4 regions of the Paenibacillus sp. AK121 genome follow, and region 1 is predicted to be linked to each of the others. Evidence: riboswitches for the same ligand, from Rfam matches in the RefSeq annotation. Region 1 holds a riboswitch; each other region holds the start of a gene.
What was found. A riboswitch is a leader RNA that binds a small molecule or an ion and turns the genes downstream of it on or off. The one in region 1 is predicted to bind cyclic di-AMP.
Positions count from the first base shown of each region.

Region 2: another riboswitch for cyclic di-AMP. It lies ahead of KSP24_RS22750 (resuscitation-promoting factor); the one in region 1 lies ahead of KSP24_RS23945 (3D domain-containing protein).
Region 3: another riboswitch for cyclic di-AMP. It lies ahead of KSP24_RS13500 (TrkH family potassium uptake protein); the one in region 1 lies ahead of KSP24_RS23945 (3D domain-containing protein).
Region 4: another riboswitch for cyclic di-AMP. It lies ahead of KSP24_RS09005 (hypothetical protein); the one in region 1 lies ahead of KSP24_RS23945 (3D domain-containing protein).

Region 1 covers NZ_JAHPJM010000021.1:10,088-15,312, reverse strand. The annotation lists gene KSP24_RS23955 (ABC transporter substrate-binding protein/permease) at 1-1,216, shown strand, start outside; gene KSP24_RS23950 (amino acid ABC transporter ATP-binding protein) at 1,203-1,925, shown strand; cyclic di-AMP (ydaO/yuaA leader) riboswitch at 2,169-2,338, shown strand; gene KSP24_RS23945 (3D domain-containing protein) at 2,345-3,013, shown strand; gene KSP24_RS23940 (polysaccharide deacetylase family protein) at 3,211-4,017, opposite strand; gene KSP24_RS23935 (NADH:flavin oxidoreductase/NADH oxidase) at 4,321-5,225, shown strand, end outside.
Region 2 covers NZ_JAHPJM010000017.1:80,542-85,766, reverse strand. The annotation lists gene KSP24_RS22760 (HD domain-containing protein) at 219-1,502, shown strand; gene KSP24_RS22755 (TatD family hydrolase) at 1,545-2,315, shown strand; cyclic di-AMP (ydaO/yuaA leader) riboswitch at 2,516-2,795, shown strand; gene KSP24_RS22750 (resuscitation-promoting factor) at 3,067-4,215, shown strand; gene rnmV (ribonuclease M5) at 4,361-4,906, shown strand; gene rsmA (16S rRNA (adenine(1518)-N(6)/adenine(1519)-N(6))-dimethyltransferase RsmA) at 4,914-5,225, shown strand, end outside.
Region 3 covers NZ_JAHPJM010000006.1:224,238-229,462, reverse strand. The annotation lists gene KSP24_RS13510 (CPBP family intramembrane glutamic endopeptidase) at 1-1,006, opposite strand, end outside; cyclic di-AMP (ydaO/yuaA leader) riboswitch at 1,268-1,420, shown strand; gene KSP24_RS13500 (TrkH family potassium uptake protein) at 1,829-3,169, shown strand; gene KSP24_RS13495 (potassium channel family protein) at 3,188-3,865, shown strand; gene KSP24_RS13490 (LysR family transcriptional regulator) at 3,871-4,776, opposite strand; gene KSP24_RS13485 (succinate dehydrogenase cytochrome b558 subunit) at 5,003-5,225, shown strand, end outside.
Region 4 covers NZ_JAHPJM010000004.1:59,242-64,466, reverse strand. The annotation lists gene KSP24_RS09030 (helix-turn-helix domain-containing protein) at 1-6, shown strand, start outside; gene KSP24_RS09025 (Rha family transcriptional regulator) at 124-345, opposite strand; gene KSP24_RS09020 (urease accessory protein UreF) at 637-1,374, opposite strand; tRNA gene KSP24_RS09015 (tRNA-Leu) at 1,637-1,719, shown strand; gene KSP24_RS09010 (glutathione peroxidase) at 1,868-2,353, opposite strand; cyclic di-AMP (ydaO/yuaA leader) riboswitch at 2,818-2,991, shown strand; gene KSP24_RS09005 (hypothetical protein) at 3,105-3,500, shown strand; gene kdpF (K(+)-transporting ATPase subunit F) at 3,684-3,761, shown strand; gene kdpA (potassium-transporting ATPase subunit KdpA) at 3,907-5,225, shown strand, end outside.

The DNA.
Region 1 (5,225 bases):
GGACATGAGTTTTGACTCTTTGCTGCCTGCTCTGCAAAGTGGTCGCGTAGACTTGGTACTGTCCGGTATGACACCGACGGATGAACGCAGAAAGAGCATTGATTTTTCGGATGTATACTATCGTTCAAAGCAAGTCATTATGGTACGTCCAGAAGATAAAGACAAATATTCAACGATGGCTGCTCTAAAAGGAGAGAAGCTCGGTGCGCAGAAGGGGAGTATCCAGGAAGAAATTGCGCAAAAAGTGCCTAATGCTTCTGTGACCTCATTGGATAAAATATCCGATCTGGTACTCCAGCTTCGGACCAACCGTATCAACGCGGTTGTAATCGAGGATACCGTTGCTAAAGGATACACACTAGACGGTACCGTAACACTTGCCAAGGCAGTACCTGAGGATGAAGGAGCAGAAACTGCTGTAGGCATTCGTAAAGGAAATGCGGAATTGCTTGCTTCAGTAAATAAAACGTTGGCTCGCCTGAAAGCAGACGGTTCGATTGAGAAGTTTTCTACAGAAGCAAGTGCACTGTCTGCCGACAGACAAGTTTCTTCGAATAGCATTGTAGATATATTTTTGAAATATCGCAGTTTCTACGCTACGGGTATCGGCTACACCCTATTGCTGTCTGCGCTTGGAGTACTGTTCGGATTCATTATTGGTCTGATCATATCCTTGCTGCGGATGAGTGGGATTCGTATTATCGAGTGGTTAGGTACCGCATATGTAGAGATACTGCGCGGCACACCTATGCTGGTGCAGCTCATGATCATTCATTACGGAGTTGCTTTGACGTTGGGGGTTAATTTTACGCCACTTCAGTCCGGTATAATTACGTTGTCTCTGAATAGTTCGGCATATTTGGCTGAAATTTTCCGTGCTGGTATTCAGGCAGTAGACCGTGGACAGATGGAAGCTGCCCGCTCGCTTGGGATGGGACGAGGCAAAGCAATGCGTCATGTCATTTTACCGCAAGCATTTAAATCTATATTGCCTGCTATTGGTAATGAGTTCATTACGATCATTAAAGAATCATCAATTATTTCGACCATTGGGATGGTGGATATTATGTATCAAGCCCAGGTCATTAAGAATATTACCTACGAAGGCTTGAGTCCGTTCGTAATCGCAGCCGCTATTTATTTTGTAATGACATTCAGCTTATCTAAGCTGTTGGGTTTATGGGAAAGGAAGTTGAGAGCCAGTGATCACCGTTAAACAACTGCGTAAATCATTCGGTAAGAATGAAATTTTAAAAGGCATTGATATAGATATCGCCAAAGGTGAAGTAGTCGTCATTATCGGCCCGAGTGGTTCAGGAAAAAGTACGTTTTTGCGTTGTATGAATCTGTTGGAACAGCCAACAGAAGGGGAAATTTTGTTTGAGGGTGAGCCGATTACGGCCCGTGGTCATAATATTAATGCGACTCGGGAGAAGATGGGGATGGTTTTCCAGCATTTTAATCTGTTTCCGCATAAAACAATACTGCAGAATCTGACGCTTGCACCAACGCAGGTGAAAAAGCAGTCGGGGAAAGAAGCGGAGAAAATTGCACTGGAGCTCCTGCGGACCGTGGGTCTTGAGGATAAGAAGAATACCTACCCAAACCAGTTATCTGGCGGTCAAAAACAACGTATTGCGATAGCACGTGCTTTGGCCATGCAGCCGCACGTAATGCTGTTCGATGAGCCTACTTCTGCCCTTGACCCTGAAATGGTTGGAGAGGTTCTGGACGTGATGAAGAAGCTCGCTGAGGGCGGCATGACGATGGTGATCGTGACGCATGAAATGGGCTTTGCCCGTGAGGTAGGGGATCGAATCATCTTTATGGACAACGGTCAAATTATAGAACAAGGTACGCCTGAGCAAGTATTCGGTACTCCAAGCCATGACCGTACCCGTGATTTTCTTGCTAAAGTGCTGTAAGAAAATGCTTTTATGAAATATTAACAAAGCTCTCTCGTGATGATGTTTCACGGAGGGCTTTTCTCTTTTTGTCACTATATCTCCATATTTTCGTAACAGAAAACGGATTCTTGATGACAAAATTGTAACGAGTATAGTATGATATTCAAGGTTACCAACATTTTCATGCAGATAAGGTTACAAAATTGTGATATTATGCAGTAAGCCAAAACTTACCGGGGCAGCAGTAATGATAATAAATACTCAGGTGCTGGGCTCAAACCATGGGAAGTGCGGGGGACGTAACAACGGCAATGATTCCAATGCATCATAGAGATGTTGTGGAATATGCCTAGGGGTGAATTGCACAAGCATAGGGCTTCTCCTGAGTCCGAATCCGACAGCTAACTTCGCAGGCATAACAGAGGAGGTACATATCTTTGAAACATTTAAAACATATTGGAAAAACTATGAAATTTACGGTGCTTGCTGCAGCTATTGCAGGGCTGGCACAGACAGCTGGAGTAGCAGATGCTGCTTCGCTTCACACTGCCAAAGAAGGCGATACCTTCTTTTTGCTTGCTCAACGTTATGGGGTATCAGTAGATGAGTTGACGAAGGCTAACCCGGATATTGCGTCCAACAACATATATGCAGGTCTGCAAATTAAAGTGCCAGACGAAAAAAGTGTAAAGGCGGCTTCGGATTCGAAGCCACAGCTTCTTACAGAGAAAGCACCAGCGAATGAGAAGCCAACAATTGAAGCATGGGGCAAAACATTTAAATACAGTAAAGTAGTTGATGTTAAAGCTACAGCATATTCTGCCGCAGCTGATGAAAATGGCAAATGGGGTGCGGTCGATTATTACGGCAATCCGCTTAAGCTAGGTACAATTGCGGTAGACCCGAAAGTCATTCCTATGGGAACAAAGGTGCTAGTTACAGGTTATTCCCATCCCGGATTGCCAGACCATTCTTTTGTGGCCGTTGCCCGTGATCAGGGCAGTGCTATTACCGGAAAGCGGATTGATATCTTTATCCCTGGCAATAAATCATTCGTGAACGACTTCGGCTTCCAGAATGTGAAACTGTACGTCATTGATAAATAGCATTGTGCTTATGTATGATTTAATTAAACATAATATAAGTTATGTAAACTTGATCTATCATACAACATATAACTGGGACAACTTTTTATTAGGCCCGGTTGTTTATCGCTAAAAAAGGCTGTCTTACAAGCAGAAGTATTCTGCTCGTTAAGGCAGCCTTTTTACGTTGTTGGTATATTTGAAGCTTAGACATACTGTTATTTTCGTTCCGATGTGTGAAGTAGCCGGGGGACAGTGACAAATTTGTAGCCCTTAGCTTTTAGAGAGTGGATTAGACCCGGCAAAGCTTGGACAGTGCCTTGCAAGTTGGAACTTTGACCTCCACCTGCATGCATTAAAATAATGGAGCCAGGTCCGGTAGCCGGGATCACGTTGCGCTGAATTTGTGTTTTGCTTAATCCCTTCCAGTCTAGAGAGTCCACATTCCAATTGACGATCATGTACCCATGACGACGTGCCCACTGGATTTGAGGCTCCGTGATTTCACCATAGGGTGGTCGTATCAATCTGGGCCGAAAACCTATACTGGCTTCTAAAATGCGTTCTGTTTTTGTAATCTGGTGGCGAAAACGTTCTGGTCTGGCCTTCCTGAAATCCGGATGAGTATAGGAATGGTTTCCTATAGCATGACCCTCACGGATGATACGGCGTATGATCCCCGGATGCTTTTCCGCACGGTGGCCGACGATAAAAAAGGTAGCTTTGATACCATTTGCGTGTAATACGTCCAAAACCTGCGGCGTATACCTTGAATCGGGCACATCATCAAAGGTTAAGGCAATTTGGCGGGTGTGCGGGCCGCACATTTTAAAAATGTCCGCATGCTTTTTTCGTAGCATCGCTAATGTTGGAGTAGCTCGATCTTTACTTTGATATACCGAAGTAGCGACAACAGCTTCCTTGGGATGGGGCGTTCCAATGTTGGAAGGCGTGTCCGCGTGAACGGGAAAACTTGAAAATGCTAGTAACAGTGCTAAACATGGCAACACTCCCCTGTACCGCATTTGTATTCCCCCTTTCCGTGCAGTGGTACCTAGTGGTGCTCTCAGCTATTATGTACCTGTCCTATTAAAATTATGCTGGTGATTGAGTGAAGCCCTACACGGCTGAAGAGAAGTACATCATGAAGCGGGTATCCGTGAAGATGACGAAGTAAACGTACATATTCTCTTAAACATGACCGAAAACTGAAGCATTTTCGCAAGTTTTAGCCTTACAAAGGATTCGGTATACCATGACAGCTGGTGTATAATGGGGATGCTATTCATAATAATACATACTTGGAATTGAGGGAAGGATGGATAAAAGTGACCGACTTGTTTACTCCTTATCAATTAAAGGGGCTTTCATTAAAAAATCGGATTGTCATGCCCCCAATGTGCCAATACAGCGTGAAGGCCAAGGACGGCAAACCGACGGATTGGCATTATGTCCATTATGTGAGTCGCGCGATAGGAGGGACTGGGCTCATAATTGTGGAAATGACAGCGGTTCATCCGGATGGACGCATTACAGATCGTGATTTGGGCATTTGGAGTGACGAACATATTCCTGCATATCGTAAAATTGTAGAGGAAGTCCACAAGTATGGTGCCAAAATTGCCATTCAATTAGGCCATGCCGGACGCAAGGCCGAGGATGCTGAGACACCTGTAGGCCCGTCCTCGATCCCCTTTAGTGAACGCTTTAAAGATCCGCACACTTTGACGAGAGCAGAAGTCAAGGAACTGGTTCAGGCCTACAAAGAGGGGGCTCGCCGGGCGGTAGAAGCGGGTTTTGACACGGTAGAGATTCATGGTGCTCACGGCTATCTGATCCATCAATTTCATTCCCCTTTAACCAATACCAGAGAAGATGAGTATGGGCAGGGTTTGTCACTGTTTGGTGTTGAGGTGATCCGTGCTGTTAAAGAGGTACTTCCTGCTGATATGCCTGTGCTAATGCGGATATCTGCCAAAGAATATGTCCAAGACGGATATGATGTTGAATACATAGCAGCCATAGGGGAACGATATCGTGATGCAGGTGTGGACATTTTCCATATTTCTTCTGGTGGTGAGGGTCCGATAGGCTCCAGCGGAGGCCCGTCTGCGCGTGCTGGTTACCAGGTCGATTTGGCTCATACCATCCGTGAAAAATTGAATGTGCCTGTCATTGCTGTCGGCTTATTGGATGATTATGAGGATGCCCGCCGAGTCGTTCAGCAAAATGA
Region 2 (5,225 bases), on a different contig from region 1:
AAAAGTAGTAACAGCCTAATTATGCAAAAGTATTTAGAACAAAGAGCTTTATCCATGTACCTTACCTTATTTTACGGATGATTTGTCTTATTGTAGATTTGGAAATGTCGAAAAGTGATAATTCGACAAAATACGACAAACGGTGTCGAATAAGGGAAGATGTTTAGGATTTTATTGTATTTTAATCCATTATTCCGAATATTAAAGGAGCTGATATCTTGCACCAGCCACTCAGTGAAGAAAAAGTTTTTAAGGACCCGGTACATAATTACATCCATGTTCAGGATACTGTGATATGGCGATTGATCAATACGCCGGAGTTCCAACGGTTACGACGCATTCGGCAGTTAGGCACATCTTATCTTACGTTTCATGGAGCGGAGCACAGCCGGTTTTCACATTCACTGGGCGTATATGAGATTACGAGACGTATTATTTCTCAATTTGAACGTGGAGATTTTCCCGACTGGCCCAAGGAAGAAAGACTGATTGCTCTGTGTGCCGCTTTGTTGCACGATGTGGGGCACGGTCCATTTTCTCATTCCATTGAAGAAGCCTTTCATATGAACCATGAGGATTGGACATGCCGCATTGTACTGGGGGACACGAAGATCAACGCTGTGCTACGGCAAGTTGATGAGATGTTGCCCCACAAGGTCGCGGCGGTTATAGCCAAAACGTATGATAAGCCGATTGTTGTCAACTTGGTAACAAGCCCGCTGGATGCTGACCGTATGGATTATTTGTTGCGGGATGCTCATTCAACAGGTGTTAACTACGGAACAATTGATTTGGATCGTATTTTACGTTTGCTGCGCCCTCACAATGGGAGAATTGTCGTAAAAGAGTCGGGTATGCATGCAGTAGAGGATTATCTAATGTCACGCTACCAGATGTACTGGCAAATTTATTTCCATCCTGTAACACGCAGCTCAGAAATCCTGTTACGTAAAATTTTCAAGAGAGCTAAGGAATTGTTCAAATACGGATATGAGTTTGGTTTTCTGCTAGATCCGCTGCCAGATCTATTAAAAGGAGAGCTAACAGTGGAGCAGTATTTGATGCTGGATGAGTCTTTGATTCAGACGGTATTTAGCCAATGGAAACGAGAAAAGGACGAAATTTTAAGTGATTTGAGCAGCCGTTTTATGGATCGTAGATTGTATAAATATGTAGAGATTGAAAATATGGATACAGATACCGTTGACCATATTCGAGAGGCTTTGGAAAAGGCTGGCTTGCATCCTGAATATGATCTTGAAATTGATTTTCCGACAGATCTTCCTTATGATGTGTTTCGGCAGGGCGGTTCAACGGACAACCAGATTTTACTGCTTGGACGTCAGGGCGAGGTGCGGGAAATATCCGAAGTTTCAGAAATTGTACGCTCAATAAGTGGCATTCACCGAGGAAAATATCACATGTATTTTCCCCAGAATAAATTGAACGGGGTAAAAGAAAGGCTTCCTGCCGAAATAGGGAATTATTTTGTCAAACAATAGACAAATATATAGAAATGTAAGTAAGAAAAGGAGATGAAAACCTTGGATTTATTCGACACTCATACTCACCTAGATGCGCCACAATTTGACGAAGACCGTGAAGAAGTTATAGCACGTGCTGTCGAATCAGGAGTAACACGGATGATCAATATCGGATTTAATCGTGAGACCATTCCATCCACCATGAAGCTGGCTGAGACGTATGATTTTATTTATGCAGCCGTTGGATGGCATCCGCAGGATGCCATTACAATGCAGGAGGGTGATTTAGAATGGATTGCATCGTTATGCAGTCATAAAAAGGTTGTAGCGATCGGAGAGATCGGTCTGGATTATTATTGGGATACATCACCAAAGGATGTGCAGCAGCGGGTACTTCGAAATCAAATTGGCCTGGCACGTGAGCTCAACATGCCAATTGTTATCCATAACCGGGATGCACATGAAGATATTGTGAGGATTTTACGTGAGGAAAAGGCGGGCGAGATTGGCGGAGTCATGCACTCCTTTTCTGGGAGTTGGGAGACAGCTAAAATGGTGCTGGATATGGGTTTCCACCTTTCCTTCGGCGGGCCCATAACGTTCAAAAATGCCAAGCAGCCAAAAGAGGTGCTGGCCCAGGTACCGTTGGACCGTCTGCTTATTGAAACGGACGCGCCTTACTTGACGCCTCATCCGTTTCGTGGGAAGCGAAATGAGTCGGCACATGTGAGATTGGTGGCAGAGGCAGCTGCCCAAATTAAGGGAATTACGGTGGAGGAATTGGTATCCATTACGACCCAAAATGCCTTGGAACGATTTGACATTCAGTGAAAAAGCGAAGAAATCAATCAAAATAAAGAGATAGACGGAGCTAATTATGATTTTGTTGCAGGAAACTCAAGAATATTACAATTTTTTAACCGAATATTTTGAGAAATGTACTTGAAACCTGCTTTACAACATGCATGGAAACAGGATATCATCTTTTCAGTGAATTGTTGTTGAGTGTAAACATCAACAAATCATTTCATGAACCAGTCTCGCTGAGTCCCTTTTACAGGGAACGGGGGAACCGATATGGCTTACAGTACGTCCGGTGTATGTGCAAGAGATAATATCTCTCAGTAGCCGGCTCGACCGAAATTCATTTCCCGGATGGGATTGAACAGGTAGAGAAGCCGTATTTCGATTTCTTTCTGGGTCTTCGGGGTGAATGTGAAGGCGACCGCCATGAGCGGTTGACCTAAGCTAGGGCGACTCTCTACGTCCGAACCCGACAGCTAACCCCGTAAGCGTAACAAGAGAGAAGCCATCTCGTGCATAAGTTTTCCCGCATATTCACACATGTCGGAAGCCACGAAAGAGCTCTCTAGTCTCTTTCTTTGGCTTTTTTTGTTGTGAATAAAAGAAAATCTGTCATCATACTGTGGTTAAACAGGGGAGGACAGCATGCCGCGAAGACGGGTACATGGTGCAGGACAGTCGCAGTACGGGCTTGTCTTGTAGAAAATCTGTTATAGTCACGTCAACGATCAACTATGTCTTACTCCAGACGGCGGGCTATGTAAGGAGGACGGAGGAAATGGGCATTTTCCGAAAAGAGGAGACCCATGAGTCACGCTCATCCAGCATGTCTTACGTATTACGTTGGAAGCAAGAGAATGTGCGCCAGGCTGCTTTGGTTGCTATTTTTCTAATCGCACTAACGATTATGATTTCAATTCTGATGTACACGCAATCTAAAAAACAAGTCTTTTTTGTCATCGATGGTAAGGCATCTGCGGTAGAAACCCGGGAATCCAAGCTCCAAGATTTGCTCAATGAGCATTCTATTTCACTTCAGCCGCATGATACAATTTCCATGCCGCTAAACGGAGCAGTACAAGATGGGGATCGCGTAGTCATTAAACGTGCCAATCAGGTTAAAGTATCCTCAGGCAATGAGACGAAAAAGCTGTACACAACAGAAAATACAGTAGAGGGTGCCATTCGCACTTCGGGCTATAAATTATCATCAACGGATAAAGTTTACCCTGCGTTGGATGCCTCTGTTTCAGCTAACATGGACATAAAAATCGTCCGTGTGAAGAAACAGCAGGTCGAACAGAAAAAACAAGTGCCTTATCAGGTCATCAAAACGGCAGATCCAAGTCTCTATAAAGGCGATAATCGAGTCATTCAAAGTGGCAAATCGGGTGTGGTAGTCCAGCATGTTCAAAAGGTATACCATGATGGGAAATTGGTGTCCAAACAGCTGGTCAACAAGGAAGTCGCACAAAATCGTGTGGATAAGGTAATTGCGGTAGGAACGAAGAAAAAACCGGTCGTTCTAGCTGCTTCCATCGGCCCTAAAGATGCGGTTAAGGCTACAAAGGTTAGTTCGGGCAGTGCTGTCCGTAAAGCAGGTATTAATTTTAATTATAAAAAAGTTTTACAAAATGTCTCCATGACGGCGTACTCTGCCCAGGAGCCAGGTATCGGTACACGTACCGCCTCCGGCACGCGTGTCACGGAAGGACGCACCATCGCTGTCGATCCGAATGTAATTCCCATCGGCTGGTGGGTGTATATTGAAGGGGTAGGCTTCCGCCGTGCGGAGGATACCGGTGGCGCGATTAAAGGCCACAAAATCGATGTGTATTATGAGAGTTTAAGCCGGGCTAACCAATTTGGTCGTAAGCACGGTAAAACCGTATATGTTATCGGACCTGTAAAGCCGGAAATCAACTAAAACAGGTTGTGTATGTTGAGGACAATGCGATAGTATTAACAACATAGTTATACCATGCTAAGAAGAGGATATCCTCTTCTTATTTTGTTTTCAAAAGCAGGGAAAGATAATATATGTTGCTGTGTAGCAGTGGAGGGAAACGAAGATGATCAAGGAAGTGATCGTGGTGGAAGGCCGGGATGATACGGTAGCCATTCGCCGTGCTGTCGAAGCAGATACGATAGAAACTGGCGGTTCAGCCATTAATAAAATGACGCTGCGGAAAATTGCATTGGCACAGGAACGGCGGGGGGTCATTATTTTAACTGATCCCGATCATGCAGGGGAGCGTATCCGTAAAATTATCGCCTCTAAGGTCCCCGGCTGCAAGCAGGCATTTATACCTGAGGCAGAGGCGACGCGCAAAGGGGATATTGGCGTGGAGAATGCCTCCCCGGAAGCCATCAGACATGCTCTCGCACGGGTACATACGACAGTGGAAGGCGCCGAACCGCTGATTGAGATGGCGGACCTGATTGACGCTGGACTTATTACCCACCCCAATGCTGCTGCACGCCGTATGGCCTTGGGGAATGTACTGGGTATTGGCTATTGTAACGGAAAGCAGCTACATAAGCGGCTCTCTGTATTTCAGATCAGTCGTGAGGAATTTGCCAGCGCGCTGGCACAAATCGAAAGTGAAGGATTGTGATATCCGTATGACAGGGATTCAAGATATAGCAACACCGCGGCGTACGAAGGAAATTATTCAAAGGCACGGTTTTTCGTTCAAAAAGAGTCTGGGACAAAACTTTCTGATTGATCAAAATATTCTGAGCAAGATCGTAAATGCTGCCGGATTGGATGATACAAAGGGCGCGCTTGAGATCGGTCCGGGCATTGGAGCTTTGACCGAGAAGTTGGCGCAATCCGCTAAGGCAGTTACCGCTGTTGAGATTGATCAGCGGCTGTTGCCCATTCTTGAAGAAGTGCTGGCCCCTTACGAGCATGTAAAGGTTCGCCATGGAGAC
Region 3 (5,225 bases), on a different contig from region 1:
AGGTAACACCAACCTGGAATACCATAAGAAATAAAAGCATGCCCTTACTGCCTGCTTCAGCTTGCAATAAAGGTAGCATGTTCATTGTCCCAGCTATACTAGCAATAAAGTATACAATGGACAGAATAATACCACGAACAAATGAAGTATGTCGTCGAGTGAGTGACGCATACACAATGGCAAGTACGCCCAGGACAAAGCTAAATAGGGCATAACCCGCATAAGTCATCCAATTCGCCCAGTATGTTTGCTTTTTAACATAGTCGGTATAGGACGAAGGGGCCGAAAAGCTTTGGGTAAACGAGCGAACATCCCCGTCTTCAAAAGTAAAAGCCAGCGTAAGTACCGAGGCGCCGATTTTCTTTTCGTCCACGGTATATTTTAATCCACCTTCCCCCTCAGTGGTCGCGAGCTTCAATTCAGATGGCTTAAAGCCAAAGCGTTTGATCCATATTGCTGCAGCCTGTTCCTTGGCTTCGAGCGTCATGTCACCCTCAGCTACACGTACAAGTCTGCTTCGTGCTTGTTCATCTGTAGAAACATCAGCCTGTGTGTAATTGGTGCTGGAGGTGATCCGTTTAAAGCTAACGACCTTCCCAGTGGATAAATCCACATGGATTTGCAGCTTGCCCTTCGCTGAGGAGTCAGGCAAATCAACCCGAAAGGTTTCATAAGGATAATTTTTTTTCCATGTACGATCGTACTCTTGAACCAATTTTTCTCTGGATAAATAACCGTACAAATCTGTTTCAGCCTGATAGGTTACGACGGGCTTCTCTGGCTGTGATTCCGTATAGCCCAGCTCGGAACGGGCAAAGTCCAGGGCGTGTATGACCGCTTCTTGTTTGCTGATGACCTTTGCATTCATCAATGATTCCGGACTTGGATTGCTAATTGAGGGAATAAGCAATTGAAAGATAAAAAAGCAAATCAGGCCAACCCCGCCCAGCAAGCCTAATTTTTTGAAGTTGGCCGTGAGCACGACCGGTTTCCCGATAGGATTCATGAGTTTCCTCCTTAATCTGTAAATAAGAACATCCATTAAAGATATCATACTGCACAGGTTCCCGCCAACAGACCAGCGATATTCATGAAAATAGAGTGAAAGCACTTTAAAGTTTTAATAAAATTAGATAAGCTGTGATTAATCGATGTCTATTCGCGAATTAAAGCCAATTTCACGTTTTTTCGGCGAAATCGGTTTTGTGATCTGGATAGAGAAGGATTATAATCTTGAGGCAATGCCTATGAAATATATGGGTAATGATATACATTTAAGCCGAATTTCTATGAGAAAACGGGGGAACCATGTTACTGGGGTGAATTTTACAGCCGATCCTGATGGACCGGAAGTGTAAATAGGGCATACTGTGCTGTCCGAATCCGTCAGCTAACCTCGTAGGCTGTGGGCAGGAACCAAGTCAGGCACTCGGTTTTCCGGTGTCTTTTTTTGTGTGTATAAAAGTGTTTGGATTGGTTAGACCGCTGCGGGTTCAGATTATTCTTCCAATTGCAGTTATCCCCGGATTTTTTTGATTGTATAAACCCTTTAATGGTTAAAATCCGGAGATAAAGGCAAACGCTTCGCTTCTTCAGAACAATTCTGCCCCCTTCGCTGCTGCTCGCCAATAGCACAGGGAGCCGAGTAGTGTTTGACATGCATTCTTCCTGTATTCAGGGAATGCTAATTATAGCTACTTAAGGTTTGGAAAATCAAAAAAATCAGGGGCAACGACGATCGGAAGATAAATGGAACGCGTAGCGGGCTTACACCGTATTAAGTCACTGTTTTTATAGTTTTAAGGATTAGGAGAGAAGTGATGAATAGATGAATCCCAATGCACGCTGGCTTCGGCTTTCTCCACCGCAGATATTCGTTGCAGGCTTTGCCATTATCATTCTAATAGGTAGTTTATTGTTAATGCTGCCCATCTCTAATACAACAGGAAAACCACTTGCGTTTATAGACGCTTTGTTTACTGCCGCATCCGCGACCTGTGTAACCGGACTTGTCGTTAAGGATACAGGGCTCTTTTTTACAACCTTTGGTCAAATCGTTATCGTTGCGCTGATCCAGATCGGTGGTCTTGGCTTTATGACCATGGCTACCTTGATCGCGCTGGTGTTCAAACGTCGCATTTCCTTGCGGGAGCGCCTTATTTTGCAAGAAGCGATGAATCAGACCTCTGTCGAAGGAATTGTTGGATTGATCCGCAAGGTGCTATGGTACTCGCTGATGATTGAGGGCGTATGTGCAGCTATTTTTTCGATTCGCTGGTCATTTGATATGCCTGTCGGCAGGGCGATTTATTTTGGAATTTGGCATGCCATTTCCATGTTTAATAATGCTGGTTTTGATTTATTCGGTGAATTTCGCAGCCTGACAGGTTATGTATATGATCCGATTGTTAATTTTACAGCCATGTTTCTCATTATTTCGGGTGGTATTGGTTTTGTAGTGATGTCAGACCTGGCAGATTATCGTAAGCGTAAGAGACTATCCTTACATACCAAGGTGGTACTCAGCATGACAGCTGCTCTGATTGTCGTCGGGACGCTCGTCATTTTTGTATTTGAGTTTACGAATCCAAAGACGCTTGGTTCGCTTGATTGGGGTGGTAAACTGCTGGGTTCTTTATTCCAGTCCGTTACTCCACGTACCGCAGGTGCCAACACGCTGGACATTGCAGGCTTGCGGCAGGCTACGCAGTTTTTTATCATCATACTTATGTTTATTGGAGCTTCGCCTGGCTCCACTGGGGGCGGGATTAAGACCACTACATTTGCCCTGCTCATTGGAGCGGTGTTTTCGATGCTGCGGGGACGGGAAGATATTGTGCTGTTTCGGTACCGACTTGCGCAGGCACGAATTTATAAGGCTTTGACCATTACCTTGCTGGGGCTGCTGTTCGTGATTGGGGTGACGATGATTCTGTCCGCAACCGAAGATCATCATTTTCTAATGATCTTGTTCGAGACAGTGTCTGCATTTGGTACAGTAGGGCTGTCTATGGGGCTTACACCTGATTTGTCAGTTGTAGGCAAGCTGGTGATTACTCTGACGATGTTTGCAGGCAGGCTGGGTCCACTCACGCTAGCTTATGCACTGGGACCGAAAAAGGGTAAGGAATTGTATCGTCATCCAGAAGGTAAAATAATTATAGGGTAAGGGAGTTTTCGAGTAGATATGAAAACGCAGCAGTTTGTAGTCATTGGCCTGGGACGGTTTGGCTCAAGCCTGGCTTTGCAATTGGTGGATATGGGGTGCGAGGTGCTGGGCATTGATCGGAATGAGGATGTTGTAGACAGTATGAGTGAGATCCTGACACATACTGTCGTGGCGGACGCTACAGATGAGGATGCGTTGCGGTCACTGGGCATCCGTAATTTCGATTGCGGCATTGTTGCAATTGGTGATGATATTCAGGTAAGCATCCTGACCGCCATTTTGCTGAAGGAGCTGGGTGTGAGAAAAGTCGTAGCCAAAGCTATATCTGTACTGCATGGGCGTGCGTTAGAGAAGCTTGGGGTGGACCGAGTCATTTATCCGGAACGAGATATGGGTATTCGGGTAGCGCATCAGCTGGTCACGCCTAATCTGCTCGATTATTTGGAGCTGTCCAAGGAATACAGCATTGTGGAACTCAATGTGCCTGCATGTCTGAATGGCAAAACGTTAGCAGAATTAAATGCTCGTACCCGCTTTGGTTGCAGCATCGTGGCACTTCATACGGCGAATGGTATCTTGATCGCGCCGACAGCTATGGATCGGCTGAAAGCAGACGATATTATGGTCATTATCGGCTCCAATGACAATATCGGCCGCTTTGAGGATGAGGTCGTTAATGTCAATGAAGAGGGTTAAATTCTCTACACCATACGGTAGCCTGCAAACGATGCACGTGTCTCGCTAATCCAGCGTCGTGCTGTCGGGCCGAGATCGGCCGTTTCTGAGTATATGAGGGAGGTCGTTCGGCGTGTCTCCTTCAAATCAGGCAAGTACAATGCAGTAAGTCCATTATCTCGCAGCAGTTCGCTGCGCAAGTAGGATTTGGGCAGCAAAGCGGATGCCTTGCAGGTTGGAAGCAGGCGTACAATCGCCTCGAAGGAGTCGATTTCCATGCGGATATCCGGCATAATGCCGCTGCGCTGGAACAAGTCATCCGTCAGGCTGCGGTACCAGGTTCCTTTGGAGAAAATGATCATCGGCAATCCTTGCAGGTCCTTCATTGAAGCCGTTCCTGTCTTGACAGTTAATTCATGTCCGATGGGGACGACTAGCTCCAAATGATCGTCAAATAACGGAATGCAGCGTAATCCAGCTTCATGAATGGCAGACCCGACCACGCCGGCGTCTGCTTTTTTGTCGCGTACAAAGGCGACGATTTCATGCGTTTTGCCGGTGAGCAGCTTTAGCTCAGTCTGAGGATGCTTGCTCATGAAAGCCTCGACGAGGGTAGGCAACGTCGTTTGGAGTGTCGTAAGACTTGCGCCCAGAGTAAGCATGCTCTGGGCTTCATTTTTGTGCTGTGACAGCTTTTGTAAGAAGCGAAGCTGACGTTGCCGTTGCTCCAGCGCGAAAGTATATACAAATCGGCCAGTCGATGTAATTTCGAGCCGTTTGCCCCGACGATCAAAGAGATGGACACCCAGCTCTTCCTCCAGCTTGGCAATTTTGCGAGACAGGGCGGGTTGGGACAAATTCAGCAGTTTGGAGGCTTTATTCAAGCTGGACTGCTCGACAACGACGGCAAAAGCGTTCAAATCCTCAAACAAATCTTCCACTTCCTCTCTATATGCAAAAAAGACATAATAATTAATACGTATATTGCAATTCCATTATAAGCCGAAAAGGAGTAACATGAAAGCGACACAAGATGTTCACACTTTTGTTTTTCCTTATAAGGGACACCTTGTTGAACATTCCCTGTCGGGAACTGTCATTTTATATGTTATATTACTATTGAAAACGCTATTATTGGGAGAAGGGAGCATGACCTAGATGAGAGGATTTTATTCCAGAAAGCTGCATTCGCTTCTTGGCGTCATTCCGTTGGCTCTATTTTTTGTTGAGCATTTGGTGACGAACTTCACAGCGGTGGAGGGCGGTAAGGAAGGCTTTAATCGCAGCGTGGCCTTCCTGAATGGTTTGCCGCTGGTTATTGTGTTAGAAACGTTATTCATCTACTTGCCATTACTGTTCCACGGAATCTATGGCTTGTATA
Region 4 (5,225 bases), on a different contig from region 1:
GAATAATCTATGGCTAAACGCCTGGGTGGATAACCCGTAAAACGGACTAAGGGGTTCGGTTTACGGGTTTATTTGATTTCCTGATAATATGGCGGCGCGTCGGATGCTGGATGCTTGTTGGGTTTAGTGTGGTGTCGCCTCCTTATAATCGTTATCGTCGATATTCAGAATTGCAGCAACTTGTTTTCTGTACCTTTGTGCTTTACGGGTGCCGTGAATCAGATTGGACAAGCGTGAAGGCGGGATATTGTGTGTCTCGCAAAATGTTTTCTGATCCAGTCGAAGCTCGACAAGCCTTTGTTTGATGGCCCACCCGAAGGAGGTGACAGGCATTTTGTTGTTCAAGAGAAATCGCCCCTTACGGATTCTTGCAGAATAATTGGTGTGATATAATAATCATCAGTAAACATGTTAGAATTAACCATCTAAAACTATGATACACTTTTATACGTGTTTATACAATCTTAAATGCGTTATTTTATTAAAATAATTACTTAATTAAGTGCAAAAAGTGAAAATAATCCGACTATAGTCTGTGAGTGGTATGAATTTGGATACATGAATTAAAAATACTCTGCCGCTTGAGAAAAGGGCAGAGTATTTTTATTGTGACTGCTAGACTGGTAAAACGACGCATCAGAGGGAGGCTGGAAGGCGTTTGAATAGGATGGAGGAGGAAAAGGGCCTGGATGCATTCAATTGGCTACTATGGCTCATATAGGGTGGCTGAGTGATGTAGGAACTGGTCTGATGGCTATGGAAAAGGTGAGGCTGAAATAAGCTTGGCGTAGGTTCGTTAAATTTCTTCCAGGTGGTGAGCAACTCGCTGGTCATGTGATCGATAAGAGGATTCTTTTCCTCGTAAGGAGGATTGAGCAGTCTGAAGGCATCTTCGATACAGAAGGATACCGCTGTGGCAAAATAGCCGTGAATGGTCTGTTCTATATCGGTTCCGAGAAGGAAGTTAATCCAAGTGTGGACAGTAGCGAGTGTGCCAATTGCATTGTATTGAGTGAGTGTGTCTTCCAGTTGGTCAAATGCAAGCCAAGGATAAAGAGCCTTGGTGAGCTTGAGCAGACGCTGGCCAGAAAGTCGCGATTTTTTCACATACTGCGAGGAAGGATGTTGGGTGTACAGCATTTTATCAATAAGGGCGATCCGCCAACCGTCATTCTGCTGGATGGCTGCATACAGACTTTTGATGGCCATGCCGTCAAGGGTTGTAATTTGAGGATACCAATCGTCTCGCATAAAATGTTTCAGATCCTGTAGACTGTTCAAGTTTCCGTTACGGAAACGTTCATCCAGTCCGTAGAAACGGGTAAAACCACCAATGGGTAGGGAAGGGTCCAACAACAATGCGTAGTTTAGCAATCGGTTACCTTTATGCAGGATGGTTCGCCTCCTTGAGGTGAATATTTGTGTCAGTTTATTTGACTCTAATCTTATTTATATAATAATAGTTCAATTATTTATGTAATATATATTTACACTTTGAGCTCTTTCATGTCAAATTAAATAATTTTATCGCTTATATATGTTATATAAAGTTACATTAAAAAAATTATAATATTATTGTTTACAAATTGTTGCTGAGAGAGTATAATAAATCTGTTGCCTCAATACATTATGACATGCGGTCGTGGTGGAATGGCAGACACGCTATCTTGAGGGGGTAGTGGGCGTACGCCCGTGGAGGTTCGAGTCCTCTCGACCGCATTATGTGCAATACCCAGTTGAAAAAGCATCCTGACACGTTTTACGTGAAGGGGTGCTTTTTTCGTTAAATATTTTTCGTTATATCATTCTGTTACAGAAGCGGTCATATGGACAGCGGACCGCTCGTTAACTGTAATGAAGAAAGATGTCAGTTTTTCCGCAAAAGCTTCTCAATATCTCCTATAAGCTTATCTGGAGTGGTTTGCGGCGCATAACGCTTAAATACGTTACCTTCTCGTGTAATTAAGAATTTAGTAAAATTCCATTTGATCGCTTTGGAGCCTAATACTCCTGGAGCGGTGTGGGTCAGGTAGTGAAATAGAGGATGTGCCTGATCACCGTTGACATCTGTCTTGGCGAACATGGGGAAGGTCACACCGTAATTGATTTGGCAAAACTCGGAGATCTCCTCGCTGGAGCCCGGCTCTTGTTTGGCGAACTGGTTGCTGGGAAATCCCAAAATTTCGAGCCCCTGTTCATGATACTGGTCATATAGCTCTTGTAGCGCCTTGTACTGGGGGGTTAACCCACATTTGCTGGCAGTATTCACGATAAGTAGAACTTTCCCTTCGTATGTGGATAACGGAATTTGTACCCCTTGTAGGGTCTGTGCATCATATTTATATACGGTCAAGATATCCCTCCTCATTCAATATTCTGCAATTAAATTGTAAGCAACTCAACAAGGGGTTGCAAGTCCGGAAGAGTATACGGGCATTGGACCATTGTAAAATCGTCTTTTGTTCAAAACGGTAAATCGCACCTCAAATGGAGCTAATTGAGGTGTTTCTTCTCATAAAAACGGGTTCAATCGGTAATTATCTGGCACGTATAGCGTATTTTCTTTCCTTTTTGCAAATAAGGAGTAACTAAGCCATACACTACGCCAATATTGACATGCCTTTCATTTTCAAAAAGGGGTGAAATACAGAGTTTTAAAGAGATACGAGAAGCATAGCTGCCTTGTAAGCGTTATTCTTAATCTCCTATGCTCTAAAGGGTGGTTTATAGCCCCGCCGTTGAGCTTTACAGTCTTCCTTGCACGGGTGTATGATTCAAGACGTAATTTCAAATTAACACCAATGAAGCAACAACGAATTGTCTAAAGCGCTGAATTTTGCAGTTGCAAAAGCGGGGGAACCAACGAGTATGTACGGTTTTGCAAGCCGTGTGTGTCTCATGGGGTGAATTTTCCGGCCAAGTGCCGTAAATAGGGCGACTCTCACGTCCGAATCCGACAGCTAACCTCGTAAGCGTACAGGGAGAGGCAACAAACCGCCGTGTGCAACCATGGTTTATTTTATCATGGAATGTATGAAGCCGGAGGAAGCCTTTTTCCTTCGGCTTCTTTTTGTTGTCTTTTTATACCGGGAGAGGAGCTACTGATGGAAGGTCGGTTAATTATTGTCACTGCACCGAATGAAGCGGGCAGAAGTTTTGTGAAATTGCTTATGTTCAAAAAATTGGCGTTTGCAGTTCTCACAAATAGCACTCAGGAGGAACGACAGCTCAAAAAAATGGGTGTGGAGCACATTGTGCGCATCAATACCATGCAAGCGGGAAAATGGAATTTTCCTAGTAAAGAAATTGGGAGTGTGTATTTGTTCGAAAACAGCTTGAATTTGACTTGCCGTTTCCTGCAAATATGTCGGCCACTAACATCAGAATCGATCTATGTTATTACGCACGGCTGTAATCCGCAAGGAATTTATCGGGGATTGGGAGCGGACCATGTGATCTACACATTGAACGGAGAGGTGGGTTTCCTGCTGAACGGATAAGCACTTATAACATAGCTGGTTTATGATTTTATGATGGAATCAAAAGGACAATCTGAGGAGCGATACGGAGGATAGGAACATGATGGATTTATACATGCTGCTCGTAATGGCTGTGAGTTATGGAGTGATATTACTGTTTATACGCTGGTGTGATGCGCAGACCTCAAAAGGAGGGCGAAGAGGATGATCGTTGTGCTAGGGCTCACGGTTATTGTGTTCGTGTATTTAATCTACGCACTCCTGAATCCTGAAAAGTTCTAGTCAACTATAGGATCGAGCAGGCGGGAACAGCAGATCAAGAATGAAGCATCAGAGGGGCAGATTTTCGCAAACGTGTGCACTCAATGGATGGTCTGAAGCAGGTCTGTTGTTCCAAATGCAGGAGCATTTTAAGGAGGAATAGAGGATGGAGCTACTGCAAATTGGAATTGTGATCGTCATATTGCTGCTCTTGGTAAAGCCGGTGGGCACCTATATGTATCACGTATTCTCGAATGAACCGAATCGGACGGATCGGATTTTTAGTGGAACGGAAAAGCTGATTTATAGGGTTGTAGGCTTGAAGAAACAGGACAGCATGCGTTGGACCACGTATGCTATGAGTTTCATTGCAACCAATGTGGTGCTTGTGGGGATCAGCTACCTGCTATTGCGCTTGCAGGCTATACTCCCAGGCAATCCGGTTGGAAACAGTAATATGGAAGCATCATTGGCCTTTAATACGGTAATCAGCTTTATGACCAATACGAATCTCCAACATTATAGCGGTGAGAGCGGGCTTACGTATCTGACACAGATGGCGTTCGTCACGATGATGATGTTTACTTCGGCTGCTTCGGGGTTTTCGGTTGCTGCGGCTTTTATGAGGGGATTGACGCGGCGCGGTGAAGGGCTGGGTAATTTTTTTCAAGATTTTATTAAAGCCAACATACGGATTTTCCTGCCGCTTGCCTTTATACTTACGCTGGTGCTGGTGGGACTAAAAGTACCACAGACGCTACAGCCTACAGCGGATATTACGACTTTAAGCGGTACACAGCAGCAGATTGCTATGGGACCTATTGCCTCATTGGAATCCATCAAGCATTTGGGCACGAACGGGGGCGGTTTTGCGGGAGCTAATTCTGCTCATCCTTTTGAGAATCCAAGTCCTTGGACGAACGTACTGGAAATTTTAGCAATGTGGGTAATGCCGGCTTCGCTGCCGTATACTTTTGGATTGTTTGCCCGTAATCGCAAGCAGGGCTGGATTATTTTTAGCTCGATGATGGTCTTGTTCCTTATTTTTCTATCCATAACGTATGTGTCGGAGAAGACAGGTAATCCGTTAATCCAGGCACTGGGTATGGATGCATCTCAGGGAAGCATGGAAGGGAAAGAGGTTCGTTTCGGCATTGGACAATCGGCATTATTCACTGCGGTCACAACGGCGGCGACGACAGGTTCGGTCAATAATATGCATGATACACTGACCCCGCTAGGTGGTATGGCTGCTTTGGGAGAAATGATGCTAAACGTCATTTTTGGCGGAAAGGGCGTCGGGCTGATGAATATGCTGATGTATGCGATTCTGGGGGTGTTTATATGCGGTTTGATGGTCGGAAGAACCCCGGAATTTATGGGTAGGAAAATTGAAGGCAAGGAAATGAAGCTGATTGCGATTGCCATTTTGGTACATCCGTTTCTTATTCTTGCTCCAACTGCGCTTGCGTTTATGAGTCATTG